2 linked regions of the Sinorhizobium sp. BG8 genome follow. The protein of the gene in region 1 interacts with the protein of each later gene in a pairwise test. Links are inferred from orthologs where the notes say so. Each region holds a gene or a part of one and is shown on either strand. Other genes may lie near its edges.

Evidence for each region. The genes of interacting proteins can lie anywhere in the genome.
Region 2: the proteins of F3Y30_RS01335 (region 1) and F3Y30_RS14590 interact in binary tests that used the Escherichia coli proteins (3 or more experiments, as listed by UniProt). The link is inferred for Sinorhizobium sp. BG8 from one-to-one orthologs.

The regions. Positions count from the first base shown.
Region 1 is NZ_CP044011.1:296,535-304,281, reverse strand. What follows is about bases 2,813-5,811. They hold F3Y30_RS01335 (sulfurtransferase TusA family protein), read left to right. Parts: upstream 2,813-4,187; coding sequence 4,188-4,436; downstream 4,437-5,811. Other genes in these bases: F3Y30_RS01325 (D-alanyl-D-alanine carboxypeptidase family protein), read right to left, coding at 5,669-5,811; F3Y30_RS01330 (GTP-binding protein), read right to left, coding at 4,449-5,657; F3Y30_RS26675 (murein L,D-transpeptidase family protein), read left to right, coding at 2,813-4,191. Also shown: F3Y30_RS01360 (shikimate kinase), read right to left, coding at 1-118; F3Y30_RS01355 (hypothetical protein), read left to right, coding at 283-432; F3Y30_RS01345 (acetyl-CoA carboxylase carboxyltransferase subunit alpha), read left to right, coding at 1,470-2,423; more of F3Y30_RS26675, read left to right, coding at 2,638-2,812; more of F3Y30_RS01325, read right to left, coding at 5,812-6,730; F3Y30_RS01320 (M20 aminoacylase family protein), read left to right, coding at 6,921-7,747. UniProt on the Escherichia coli protein: Sulfur carrier protein involved in sulfur trafficking in the cell. Part of a sulfur-relay system required for 2-thiolation during synthesis of 2-thiouridine of the modified wobble base 5-methylaminomethyl-2-thiouridine (mnm(5)s(2)U) in tRNA.
Region 2 is NZ_CP044011.1:3,074,401-3,080,831, forward strand. What follows is about bases 2,299-5,157. They hold F3Y30_RS14590 (cysteine desulfurase family protein), read right to left. Parts: upstream 4,384-5,157; coding sequence 3,214-4,383; downstream 2,299-3,213. Other genes in these bases: sufB (Fe-S cluster assembly protein SufB), read right to left, coding at 2,299-3,073; F3Y30_RS14595 (alpha/beta hydrolase), read left to right, coding at 4,599-5,157. Outside these bases: Fe-S cluster assembly protein SufD, read right to left, coding at 1-747; Fe-S cluster assembly ATPase SufC, read right to left, coding at 771-1,526; more of sufB, read right to left, coding at 1,604-2,298; more of F3Y30_RS14595, read left to right, coding at 5,158-5,276; F3Y30_RS14600 (GGDEF domain-containing protein), read right to left, coding at 5,307-6,341. UniProt on the Escherichia coli protein: Master enzyme that delivers sulfur to a number of partners involved in Fe-S cluster assembly, tRNA modification or cofactor biosynthesis. Catalyzes the removal of elemental sulfur from cysteine to produce alanine.

The sequences.
Region 1 (7,747 bases):
GGCCGATCGCCGACTTTCCGGCACCCATCAATCCGATCAGCACGAGGTTGCGCTTGCCCAGCGCGGCACGTGCCTGCTCGGTCAGCGTCGGGGAAACCGGTTCGATCAGCTCTGTCATGGGTGAGGTCCTGGCCCCAGGTTCCGGTTGTGGTTCTAAATCCGTATCGACAAATGCACGGGAAGCGTCAAGCGTTCAAGCGGAGACCCCTCGCACTTGCCGATCGATGTCTTGCGCTGGCGCCTCCTCCTTGTGTTATAGATCCCGGCAACAAGGAGTGCGAAATGCCGACCCTCTTCCGGTTCCTGTTTGTCTGCGCCGTCATCGCGGGAACGATCTATGGAACCATGGTGGCGCTGGTTACGTTTGTCGAGCCCCGTCAGCGCGAGGTGACCATCCGCATTCCCGCCGAGCGCATCAATCCGCAGCCATAGGGGGCCCAATGCGAGACCTGAGCGCGGTTCATCTCGAATCCTTCCTCGAGATGATGAGTGCCGAGAGGGGGGCCGCGGAAAACACCCTGCAGTCCTATGAGCGGGACCTCGACGACGCTCGCTCCTTTCTCGGCGAAAGAGGCGTACGGCTGACGGAAGCCGGGTCTGAGGATCTGCGCGCCTATCTTTCCCATCTCGCGCGGCAGGGCTTCAAGGCGTCGTCGCAGGCGCGCAGCCTGTCGGCGCTGCGCCAGTTCTACAAATTCCTTTATGGCGAGGGCATGCGGGGCGACGATCCTACAGGCATTCTCGACGCGCCCCGCAAGGCCCGGTCGCTGCCGAAGACTCTCAGCATCGCGGATGTGACGCGATTGATCGGGCAGGCGGAGCGCGAGGCCGCCGAGCCTGGCCCGGGGCTGCTCGCGCGCCGGCGCATGCATGCGCTGATCGAAACGCTCTACGCGACCGGCATGCGCGTCAGCGAGCTCGTGTCTCTACCCGTGACGGTGCTTGCGCAGGAAGGCCGGTTCCTGGTGATCAAGGGCAAGGGCAACAAGGAGCGGCTCGTCCCGTTGTCGCGCGCGGCAAGCGCGGCCCTGGCAATCTATGGCGAGTCGCTCGCCGCCGAAAGCGAGGCGGATGGAAAACGCGAACAGAGTACCTATCTGTTCCCCTCGAACGGAAAGGAAGGGTATCTGCCGCGCCAGGTTTTCGCCCGGGAGCTGAAGGGCCTCGCATCGCGGGCGGGCATCCGTGCGGCAAGTCTTTCGCCGCACGTGCTGCGCCATGCCTTCGCAAGCCATCTGCTCCAGAACGGAGCGGACTTGCGTGCTGTGCAGGAACTGCTGGGCCATTCGGACATTTCGACAACGCAAATCTACACGCATGTGCTCGAAGAGCGCCTACATGAACTTGTTCAAAACCATCACCCCTTGCCAAGCAGGGAAAAAAGCCGGATTAGGACGCCAACGTTTCCTGGCCGAAGGACATTCTCCCAAGGTCTGGGCCAGTTGGAGCAATTGATCGGAACGCAACTCATGCATAATTACCTCGATTTCGAAAAACCCATCTCCGACCTCGAAGGCAAGATCCATGAGCTCAAGAAGCTCGCCGAGGAAGATCAGAGCATCGATACGTCGGATGAGGTTGGCCGATTGGAGGTCCGCGCCCGCGAGGCGATGGTCGATATCTATTCGAAGCTCACTCCATGGCAGAAGACGCAGGTCGCCCGGCATCCGCAGCGGCCGCACTTCATGGACTATGCAGCCGGGCTCTTCGAAGAGTTCACACCGCTCTCGGGCGACCGCAAGTTTGCAGACGACGAGGCAATCCAGGCCGGGCTCGGGCGTTTTCGCGGCCAGCCGGTCGCCATCATCGGCCAGGAAAAGGGCAACGACACCAAGTCGCGACTGAAGCACAACTTCGGCAGTGCTCGCCCGGAAGGCTACCGGAAGGCTATCCGCATTCTCGAGATGGCAGACCGTTTCGGGTTGCCGGTCGTCACGCTGATTGACACCGCCGGCGCCTATCCGGGCATCGGTGCCGAGGAACGAGGACAGGCCGAGGCGATCGCCCGGTCGACCGAAATGTGCCTCAACGTCCGCGTGCCGATCGTGTCCGTCGTCCTCGGCGAGGGCGGTTCGGGTGGTGCCATCGCGATTGCGACCGGCGACCGGGTCTACATGCTCGAACACGCAATCTACAGCGTCATCTCGCCGGAGGGGGCTGCCTCCATCCTTTGGCGTGATTCGACGCGTGCCAAGGAAGCCGCGAGCAACATGAAGATCACCGCGGAGGATCTGAGAGCCTTCGGCGTGATCGACGGCATCATCCCGGAACCCGTCGGTGGTGCGCACCGCGATCCGGAGAGCGTGATCGCCGCCACCGGCGACGTAATCGCTGGCGCTCTGAAGGATCTTTCGGCCAAGCCGGGCGACCAGTTGCGTCGTGACCGCCGCCAGCGCTACCTCAATATCGGCCGGCAGCTCTGACGGACTGACTTGCAACACGTGATCCGTTTTCGCTCCAGGCGCGAGTATGGCCAAACGTTGGCCATATTCCTGATGTCTGACCGGTAGCACCGGTCGGCGGAAGCTCCGCGAAAGGTTTGCCGGTAATACTTTGTGAAGTATAAGCAGGGTAGAATTTCCTGCCCGACACGCCGGATGAGCCGGCGGAAGCCTGTTCACATCACGGATTTTTGTAATGCGCCTGAAAGTTCTTGCCGCTGTTTCCATGATGGCCGTCGCTGCCGGTGGCTGCACAAACGACACGCTGGATACCGCGTCGGTCAACCTGAAGTCGGTTTCCAACAAGGTCGAATATCCCCTTTCGGGACAGATCGTCTCGAAGATGGCCTCGATGAACATCGACCGCGCGGCACCGGTGATGGTCCGCATCTTCAAGGAAGAAGGCACCCTCGAGGTCTGGAAGGCGAATCGCCTTGACCGGTTCCAGATGGTCAAGAGCTACAAGATCTGCGCCTGGTCGGGAAAGCTGGGTCCGAAGCAGAAGGAAGGCGACCGTCAGGCACCGGAGGGTTTCTATCCGCTCTCCAAGGCGCTGATGAACCCGCATTCGAGCTACTACCTGGCGATCAACACGGGTTTCCCGAACAATTATGACCGTGCAAACGGCTTCTTCGGCAGCAATCTAATGATCCACGGCGCCTGTTCGTCGTCGGGCTGCTACTCGATGACCGACGAGCAGATGATCGAGATTTTCGCCTTCGCGCGCGATGCGTTCAAGGGCGGCCAGCAGAACATCCAGCTTCAGATCTTTCCCTTCCGCATGACCGCGGAGAATATGGCGCGTCACCGCGACAATCCGAACATGGAATTCTGGAAGATGCTCAAAGTGGGCTATGACCACTTCGAGGTCACCAAGCGTCCGCCCGAGGTCAATGTCTGCGACAAGAAGTACGTCTTCAACCAGCAGGCAACCGAGGGCACCTTCGCCTCTGGAGGCAAGTGCCCGGCGATGTCTACCCCTGCCTCGTTGCAGATGGCGCTGGCTTCTCATCAGAAGACCTATGCCATGGAATACCAGAAGGCGATGAAGAAGTACGAGGGCACCGTCTGGCTCGAGCCGAGCGAGGCCCAGCGCAAGGCGATCGTCGCCGAGCAGCGCAAGGGTCGCGAGCTCGCCTACGCCCCGACCGGCAACTCCATCGATGCCGGCAAGCTGATGACGCTTCGCGAGATCGAGGCGGAGAAGAAGAGGGCGGAGGAAGCCGCCCAGCGCAAGATCGAAATGGCCGACCGGGCACAGAAGGCGGAGGAGGACCGCAAGGCGGCTGAACTCGCCAATCTCGCGTCCGACGTGGCCGAGGGCAAGGCGGCGGCGAAAGCCACCGGCGGGGTGCCGGTTCCGGGCGAGAACCCCACGATCGCCGGCGTCCAGGCAGAGCCCCAGCAGCCGGAAAAGAAACCCTTCTGGAAGTTGTGGTCCAAGGACACAGAGAATAACGCCGTTGCCGCGGTCGGGCCCGCGCCGGTCGATGCCGCAGCAAGCGTCGAAGCCGAGGCCCGCAGTGCCACCGCGCCGCACAGCCTGGCTGCCGAGGAAGCTTCCGCCATCGCCGAGAAGAAGCCGGCCGAGGCAAATCCTAATCCTGTTGCCGGTGCACAGCAGCAGCAGGCGGCATCCGAGGGCGCAGCCGCGGCGGTCGTTCCCGGCGAGAACGCGAATGCCTATGTTGCCCAGGCTCAGCCCGAGCAGGGCGAGAAGAAGCCGTTCTGGAAATTCTGGAAGAAATGACCGTGGGCGACCAACTCGATCGCGTCGACACCTACGACCTCAAGGGGTTGAAGTGCCCACTGCCAGTTCTGAAGACGCGTAAGAGGCTTGAGTCGATGTCCGCCGGGGCGGCTGTCTGGGTCGAGACGACCGATCCGCTCGCGGTGATCGATATTCCGCATTTCTGCAAGCAATACGGCCACGGCCTGGAGGCGTCCGAGCGCCTCGACGACGGTCACCGTTTCCTCATCCGCAAGATTGGATGAGGGGTCTACCCTCTACAGTTTGAGACCAGGTATCGCGAGGGGGTTGTCCTCGAGCGCGGACCTGTCCGGCCTGTCTATCCGGGGCTTGCCTGTAAACGCATCGAAGAGGTCGCGTACAAAGGTTTCCGGAAGGTCCTTGGTGATCAGCACCATCCGCGTGCGCCGGTCGGACGGATCCGGCCAGGCGGCGAGCCGCTCCGGAGGGTGGAACACCGTCTGCACGCCGTGAAGGATCACCGGCCGCTCCGGCTTGTCGCTGACCGCCACGATCGCCTTCATGCGAAGCAGCTTCTCCCCGTGCGCCGAGCGCAGCAGGTCGATGAACATCTCAAGCGCCATGGGATCGATCGGCCTGTCGTGGACAAGGCTGAACGAGCGTATCGTCGCGTCATGACGGGTCACGTCGTGGGCGTGCTGGTGTCCATGACCGTGGCCATGCGCGTGCCCGTGATGGTGCGCGTGCGGCTCATGCCCGTCATGATCGTGATGGTCGTCGGCGTGGTCATGGTCCGGGTGGTCATGGTCGCCATGCCCGTGCGTCGATGCCGCCTCGTCATTCAGCCAGCGCTGGACGTCAGGCGTCTTTGAGCCCGGGTCGTAGAGCCCGCATGCAAGCAGCGAGGCATGTACGGCCACCGCATCGTCGGCATCCACGATCAACGCGCGCGGATTGAGCACCGAAAGCTCCGAGAACAGTGCGGAAATCGCGTCCTTATCGGCCAGCGATTGCTTGCTCACCACGAGCCGGTCCGCGACCGCGACCTGCTTTACGGCTTCCGGATGGTTCGCGAGCGTCGACAGTCCGTTGACGGCGTCGACGACGGCAACGACGCCGTCAAGGCTGAAGCTGTGGGCAATCACCGGGTTTCCCATCACCGCCTGCAGTACCGGCGCCGGGTCCGCGAGCCCCGTGGTCTCTATGACGACGCGCTGCAAAGGGCTTATGCGGCCGGTCTGCATGCGATCCATGAGGTCGGCGAGCGTGTCGACCAGTTCGCCGCGAACCGTGCAGCACAGGCAGCCGTCGGAAAGTTCGATGATGCCGTCGCCCGAGCTCTCGACCAGCAGGTGGTCGATGCCGACCTCCCCGAACTCGTTGATGATGACGGCGGTATCTGTAAGGTCCGGATCCCTAAGCAGACGGTTGAGCAGGGTGGTTTTGCCCGCGCCCAGAAATCCGGTCACGATCGAGACGGGCACCCTCTTGTTCACGAAGGACATCGTATTACCGATCAGAAGGTCGGGCGCGGGATCGGGATGGGCACGTTCGCGGCTTCGCCGGTATCGCCCACGGAAGCCTGTTCGTTCGCCGATGCCTTGGCCACCCCGCCGCTGATAAGGCCCGCAAAGACCAGGTTCAGCGGGCGATCCAGCTCATGGATATAGGGAGAGGACAGCTTCTGGCGCCCGGCCTCGTCGCGGCCTTCGCTGCGAATTTTGGCGCCATGCTTGGAGCAGATCTCCCTAGAGATATCAGCCACTTCGATCGTATCGCCATAGGGCTGCAAGCGGCCGAGAGTCGTCGCGCCGGCTCCTCCAGCGGTCAGCCCTTTCTGCAGCATGTTCGCCGAAGCGTCGGCGCGCGCACCGAGGCTTTCTTCGCCAAGAACGACCGAAACGACGCTCCGCCCGTTGCGGGTGGCCGACGAAACCTGGTTGAAGCCGGAGGCGCAGATGAAGCCCGTCTTCATGCCATCGGCGCCATCGAAGCGACCGATCAGCATGTTGTAGTTCTTGTAGTTGCGCTTGCCCGTGGTGAACCCTTCCATGGCGAAATAGGGAGCATACTCGGGGAATTCGCGCTTGATCGTCACTGCCAGAACGGCGAGATCCCGGGCGGTGGTGTACTGGCCCTTGCCCGGCAGGCCGTTGGGATTGATGAAGTGGGAAGAGCTCATGCCGATGCGGGCTGCTTCGCTGTTCATGCGCTGGATGAAGGCCGGCTCGGAGCCGCCGACCGACTCGGCGATCGCGACCGCGATATCGTTGGCGGACTTGATCAGCATCATCTTCAGGGCGCTGTCGAGCGTCATCGCCTGGCCGGGCTTGAAGCCCATCTTGCTCGGTGGTTCGCCGGCGGCGTTCTTGGTCATGACGACCGGGCTTTGCAGCGTGATTTCGCCGGCCTTGATCGCGCGGAATACGGTGTAGGCCGTCATCAGCTTGGTCAGCGAGGCCGGATACCACTTGTGGAAGGCGTCCCTGTGCTCGATCACCTTGAGCGAGTTCACGTCGACCAGCATGCGCGGGCCAGTTTCCGCCATCACCGTCGTGGCAAAGAACGAGGCGGCCATCGCGGTCGCCGCTCCAAAGAAAGCCGCATTCCGGCGCATGAATCGTCCACTCGTCTGCAAGGGTTCTGTCCTTCGGAAATCGGCAGTTGTCTCGAAGCCTCGCCCTATTTACCCTATATGGCAGGGTGATGGCAAAGCCATCCGCCGATTCATGGCCATTTTTCTGAGGCCGCAACGACAGGAACTCCGCATGCCCGTATTGAACCGTGCCGCAGAACTTCATGACGAGATCACGGAGTGGCGCAGACACCTGCACCGGGAGCCCGAACTGATGTTCGCCGTCGAGAAGACCGCGGCCTTCGTTGCAGAGAAGCTTGCGAGCTTCGGTGTGGACGAGGTGGTCACCGGAATCGGACGGACGGGGGTCGTGGGGTTGATCAAGGGACGAGGCCCCGGCCGCACCATCGGCCTTCGCGCCGACATGGATGCCCTGCCCATTGTGGAAGCGAGCGGAAAGTCCTGGGCCTCGCAGACGACCGGCAAGATGCATGCCTGCGGTCATGACGGCCACACGGCGATGCTGCTGGGGGCTGCGAAGTACCTTGCTGAAACCCGCAATTTCGACGGCAACGTCGCCGTGATCTTCCAGCCGGCCGAGGAGGGCGGCGGCGGCGGCAACGAGATGGTCAAGGACGGCATGATGGAACGCTTCTCCATCTCCGAGGTCTACGGCATGCACAACCTGCCGGGCATGCCGGTCGGAAATTTCGGCGTAAGGGTCGGCGCGATCATGGCCGCGACCGACGAATTCGACATCACCATCAACGGGCGCGGCGGGCACGCGGCGCAGCCACACAAGACCATCGATCCGATCGTGATCGGCTCCAGCATCGTTTCGGCGCTCCAGACGATCGTCTCGCGGTCTGCGGATCCGGTTTCGTGCCTCGTCGTCTCGGTCACGAAGTTCAACGCCGGCTTCGCCCACAACGTCATTCCGGAGCAGGCGACGCTCGCCGGCACGGTGCGCACCCTCAGCAACGAGATGCGCGAGGAAGCCGAGGCGCGCATCCGCCAGAT
Region 2 (6,431 bases), 2.8 Mb from region 1 along the record:
GTTGACGATGAAAAGCCGGAGCTTGGTGTTGGCTCCGAGTTCCACCTTGAACTGGCCAAGATGCGTATCGGCGCTGCTCTGCTGCTGCACGATGATCCACGTGATCTCCGCGCCATCCTCCAGCTTGATGTCGCTGACGGACGTGACCAGCCCTGCCGACTCGCCCGCGGCGAGGTGCCGCTCGATCACCGTCAGCTTGCTGCCCGCGCCGAAGTGGACGGGAAAACGCGTGTGGGTCTGGCCTGAATCCTGCACGGCCTGGATTTCGACCGGCGTGTCACGCTCCGTGCCCGCCGGGAAGACCACCGTATAGCCATCATGCACGAAGGCGCCGTTGATCCGCCCGATCGCGTCGTCAGCACCATGCGCCAGGAGCAACGGAGCCGCAGATCCGTCGCCGAGCGCATCCTTGAAGGGGCGGACGTCAAAGCCCGGATAGGAGACCTTCGGATCGGACGTCCCGTTGACAACCGCAAGAACCGCGGATCCATCGACGAGCGCCGGCATCCGCACGGCACCGGTGGTCGGGTTCGTTTCCGGAACCGTCCGCATAAGCGTTTTCAGATCCGTGTAGTGCCAGGCCTCGTTACGGCGCGTCGGCAACCCGGTGGACTTCAGATCGCTCAGCAGCACGTCCCGCGCGGCAATGACTGCACCGTCGCCGGGAAGGTCGCCGATCTTCTCGTTGTAGGCTTCAACCAGCGCCGCCTCGGCGGCCGTCAGTTTGATCCCTGCTTGCATATTCATGGAGGCGTCTCCTTCTCGATGCCTCAGGCGGCCGCGTCGATGATATCGGCATAGCCGTTGGCTTCGAGGTCATGGGCGAGCGTCTTGTCGCCGGACTTGATGACCTGCCCCTTGTAGAGGACATGAACCGTGTCCGGCACGATGTAGTCGAGCAGCCGCTGGTAGTGTGTGATGACGATGATCGCACGATCCGGCGAACGCAACGCGTTCACTCCGTCGGCAACGATCTTCAGCGCATCGATGTCCAGGCCAGAATCGGTTTCATCGAGAATGCAGAGCTTGGGCTCGAGCAGTGACATCTGCAGGATTTCCGCACGCTTCTTTTCGCCGCCGGAGAAGCCGACGTTGAGCGGGCGGCGCAGCATTTCTGGTTCGATCTTGAGCTCGGCGGCAGCTTCCTTGACGCGGCGCATGAAGTCCGGCGTCGTCAGTTCGTCCTCGCCGCGCGCCTTGCGCTGCTCGTTCATCGCGACCTTGAGAAACTGCATGGTGGCAACGCCCGGGATCTCGACCGGGTACTGGAAGGCAAGGAAGATGCCCTTGGCGGCACGCTCGGACGGGTCGAGCTCGAGAATGCTCTCGCCGTTGTAGAGGATGTCGCCGTCGGTGACTTCGTAGTCCTCGCGTCCGGACAGGATGTAGGAAAGCGTCGACTTGCCGGAGCCGTTCGGGCCCATGATGGCGGCGACCTCGCCTGCCTTCACGGTCAGGTTCAGGCCGCGGATGATTTCGGTGCCGTCTTCGGCGATACGTGCGTGCAGGTTCTTGATTTCAAGCATGATAATTTCATCCTCAACAGGATCGAATGGGACATGGCGCGCGGAACATGGCCGCGCTGCGGTGTTTCAAAACGGGTTCAGCCGACCGAGCCTTCCAGCGAGATGCCGATCAGCTTCTGCGCCTCCACGGCGAATTCCATCGGCAGTTCCTGGATCACTTCCTTGACGAAGCCGTTGACGATCAGCGCGATCGCCGCTTCCTCTGGAATGCCGCGCTGCAGGCAGTAGAACAGCTGGTCTTCCGAAATTTTCGAAGTGGTCGCCTCGTGCTCGAACTGCGCGGTCGCGTTCCTCGCCTCGATGTAAGGCACCGTGTGCGCCCCGCACTTGTCACCGATCAGCAGCGAATCGCACTGGGTGAAGTTGCGTGCATTCTCCGCCCTGCGGTGCGTCGAGACCTGGCCACGGTAGGTATTCTGCGAAAAGCCCGCGGCGATGCCCTTGGAGATGATGCGGCTCGAAGTGTTCTTGCCGAGGTGGATCATCTTCGTGCCGCTGTCGATCTGCTGATGGCCGTTCGAGACGGCGATCGAGTAGAATTCGCCGCGCGAATTGTCACCACGCAGGATGCAGGAGGGATACTTCCAGGTGATGGCCGAGCCCGTCTCGACCTGCGTCCATGAGATCTTCGAGTTCTTGCCGCGGCAATCGCCACGCTTGGTAACGAAGTTGTAGATGCCGCCCTTGCCTTCCTTGTCGCCCGGATACCAGTTCTGGACGGTGGAATACTTGATCTCGGCATCATCGAGGGCCACGAGCTCGACCACGGCAGCGTGAAGCTGATTCTCGTCGCGCTGCGGCGCGGTGCAGCCTTCGAGGTAGGAGACGTAGGCGCCTTCCTCGGCGATGATGAGCGTGCGCTCGAACTGGCCGGTGTTCTTCTCGTTGATGCGGAAATAGGTCGACAGCTCCATCGGGCAGCGAACACCCTTCGGCACGAAGACGAAGGAACCGTCGGTAAAGACCGCGGAGTTGAGCGTCGCATAGAAGTTGTCGGTCGTCGGCACCACGGTGCCGAGATACTTCTTAACGAGATCGGGATATTCGCGGATCGCCTCTGAAATCGACATGAAGATCACGCCGACCTTCTTCAGTTCTTCCTTGAAGGTCGTGACAACCGAGACGCTGTCGAAGACCGCGTCGACAGCGATCTTGGACGTCTGCACGCCCGCAAGGATCTCTTGCTCGCGCAGCGGAATCCCGAGCTTCTCATAGGTACGCAACAGCTCCGGGTCGACCTCGTCGATCGACTTGGGGCCGGTCTGGTTCTTCGGAGCCGCGTAGTAGTAGAGATCGTTGAAGTCGATCTTCGGATACTCCACGCGTGCCCAGGTCGGCTCCTCGAGGGTCAGCCAACGGCGATAGGCTTCCAGACGCCACTCAAGCATCCATTCCGGTTCGTTCTTCTTGGCGGAGATGAAGCGGATGATATCTTCGGAAAGGCCTTTGGGCGCCTTGTCCATCTCGATGGTGGTTTCGAAGCCGTACTTGTACTGGTCCACGTCAATCTGACGGACCTGATCGATCGTTTCCTGCACCGCAGGCATGTCGTTCTCCAATCTCGCCGGATCCAAGGTCCGACAGCTTGTCAACGTAATGGCGGGTTGCTCCGCCGGTTATGTAGGCGCCAAAGGCGCATTTTCACACCTCTTGGCAAGCGAAAACTTGTGTTTCCGCAATTTTCCGATCAGGCCGCCGCGACGCCCTGCCGCCGCCTCGAAACCACGCGTTCGAAGGCAGAGAGGAAATGGTCGATATCCGCTTCAGCGGTGTCCGTGCCAAGCGAAACGCGAAGGCCGCCGAGGCCCGCATCGAACCCCATTGCCGTCAGTACATGGCTTTCGCCGACCTTACCCGAGGAGCAGGCCGATCCCGCGGAGATCGCGACACCTTCCAGATCGAACGCGATCTGCCCGGTCTCGGATTTGAGACCCGGGAGGCTGAAGAAGCAGGTGTTCGCCAGTCGCTCCTGTGCCCGGCCATGGATCGTCATTCCGGGCGCCAGCTCAACCATGCGCTCCTCCATGCGGGCGCGCAACGTCTCCAGGCGCTCGCTTCGCATTTCGATGTCGGCGCAAGCGAATTTTGCCGCCGCTCCGAAACCGGCGATCGCAGGTAGGTTTTCCGTCCCCGAGCGATGGCCTTTCTCTTGGCCGCCACCTCGGATCAGGGGCGCGGGCATCAGCACCTCCCCGCGCGATACCAGGGCACCGGCACCCTTCGGTCCGCCGAGCTTGTGTGCGGACAGGATCAGGAAGTCGGCACCGAGTTCGGCAATCGACAGCTTCATGCGGCCGGCGGCCTGAACGGCGTCGACCAGCAGCAGGCCACCGTGACGGTGAACCAGTTCCGCCACGTCCCGCACGGGCTGCACGATACCGGTTTCGTTGTTCGCCAGCATCACCGCCACCAGCGGCAGTCCGGTTTCCCGGTCGTGGACTTCGAGTGCACGCGAGAGGGCCGCGACGTCAAGCACTCCATCCGATGTGACCGGAATCTCGGAAACATCGCCCTTCGCAAATCGGCCGCCCTCGCGCACAGCCGGATGCTCGATCGCCGACACGTAGAGCAGCGACATCTTCAAAGGCGTCCGGCCCATGCGGAAATCGGGGGTCAGCACCAGGTTCGCCGCCTCGGTCGCGCCACTGGTGAAGACGACGTTCGCCGGCTCCGCCTGGACAAGGGCCGCAACATCCCTGCGCGCGGCCTCGATGATCGTCCGAGCCGCACGGCCTTCGCCGTGAACCGACGACGGGTTTCCGACTAGATCGAGAGCGGCAAGTATGGCTTCGCGCGCCACCGGCAAAATCGGTGCCGTCGCGTTCCAATCCAGGTATGTCCGAGCCTTTCTCGACATGGGATCCATACGTCCGATCATGCTTCCGTCAGGGCGGCGTGCATTTTTCTTGAAATTTCCGCCGGGCTTGCCTTATGACACGAAACTCGCAGCGCAGACAGCGCACATTCAGTTTCGAACGGTTCTAAACTAGGTTCTAAGAAAGCTGACTGGTTTCGTCAAGACATCCAGAGCGAATGAATCGGTTTGCGGCCCGAAAACTTGCCGGAGTAAGAATGCCTGAAGTGATCTTCAACGGACCCGCAGGTCGCCTCGAAGGGCGGTATCAGCCGTCCAAGCAGAAGAATGCCCCCATCGCCATCATCCTGCACCCGCATCCGCAGTTTGGTGGGACGATGAACAATCAGATCGTCTATCAGCTGTTCTACATGTTCCAGAAGCGCGGCTTCACTACGCTTCGCTTCAATTTCCGTGGCATCGGCCGGAGCCAGGGCGAGTTCGACCATGGAGCGGGAGAGCTTTCGGATGCGGCGTCCGCGCTCGACTGGGTCCAGAGCCTTCATCCGGACTCCAAGAGCTGCTGGGTTGCCGGATACTCCTTCGGTGCATGGATCGGCATGCAGCTTCTGATGCGTCGGCCGGAGATCGAAGGTTTCATTTCGGTGGCACCGCAGCCGAACATCTACGACTTCTCGTTCCTCGCGCCCTGCCCTTCGTCCGGCCTGATCATCAACGGCGACGCCGACAAGGTCGCGCCGGAAAAGGATGTCAACGGCCTCGTCGAAAAGCTGAAGGCACAGAAGGGTATCCTGATCACCCACAGGACCGTGCCGGGTGCCAACCACTTCTTCAACGGCCAGGTCGAGACGCTGATCGCCGAGTGCGAGGATTATCTCGATCGCCGGCTTGCCGGGGAACTCACGCCCGAGCCGGCAGCGAAGCGCATCCGCTGAACGCTTCAAGGTTTTTCCGCGCGGCGGCCGTTACCCGGCCGCCGCGCGATTCCAGTCACCTCTGACGACCGTCGGCGCCACATCGGCAATCATGACCTGGTCGCGACCGGCGGCCTTGGCCGCGTAAAGCGCGGTGTCTGCCTCCCTCATGGTGCCTTCAAGCGTGCCGCCACGCTTCGCCACGGCAATCCCGAAACTCGCTGTTATCCGGAATTTCGCGCGACCCGCGCCGAACTCGCGCTCCGCCATCGTTGCGCGGACGCTCATCGCAAACATGCGCGCGCACTCGCAATCGGCAACTGGGAGGTAGACGGCGAATTCCTCGCCTCCTATGCGCGCAACCGACGCCTCGCTCGGCGCATGGGATCGCAATACCTGCGCGAAGGTGTGGATCACCTCGTCCCCGGCATGGTGCCCGAACTTGTCGTTGATGCGCTTGAAATAGTCTATGTCGGCAAGAACGAGAACTCCGGGAAAGGTTCCGGACCGCTGGAGCTGGGGCGCGACGAGCCGGGCGAAACCTCTCCGGTTGAGGAGACCGGACAAGGGATCGATGTCGGAACTCGCCACCGCGTCATCGATCAGTTCGCGAACGAGGACCGCCACGAGACCAAGGCCGACCGAAACGATCAGGACGGCACCGAGCCCCTGGGATACGAGCGCGAACTGACTGAACAGATAGTCCGCCGCTCCTACCCCCGCGCCGACCGCGCCGGCAGCGAACGCCTTGAGGGCATAGTAGCCGACCGTCAACAACAGCAACGTCAACAGGGTGCGGTCGGAAAGCCCGCGCCGGCGGCTCTGGTAGACAATGTTGCAGGCAAGCGCCTGCACGAGCAGGAACGGCAGTTGATAGGGTATCGAATGGCCGGGCGTCCCGCGAGGCAGGTCGAAGATGAGCATATCGGTAACGACGCCCGCGCCGAAAATTCCCGCAAGCAGCCACGGATTGACGCGCGACCGGTAGAACGCACCGACACCAAGCGCGAGCAGGCAAAGTCCACCAAGCATTGCCGCAAAGGCGCCGATGGCGAATAGTCTCTTGAAGTCGCTGACGAGAAGCATCGCTTCTCCGACTGCCGCAAGGGAGGCCACGGCGAACCCTGCCCCGAAGCACAAGGCTGCCCGACGCGACGGGCTCCTCGCCGCCAGCAA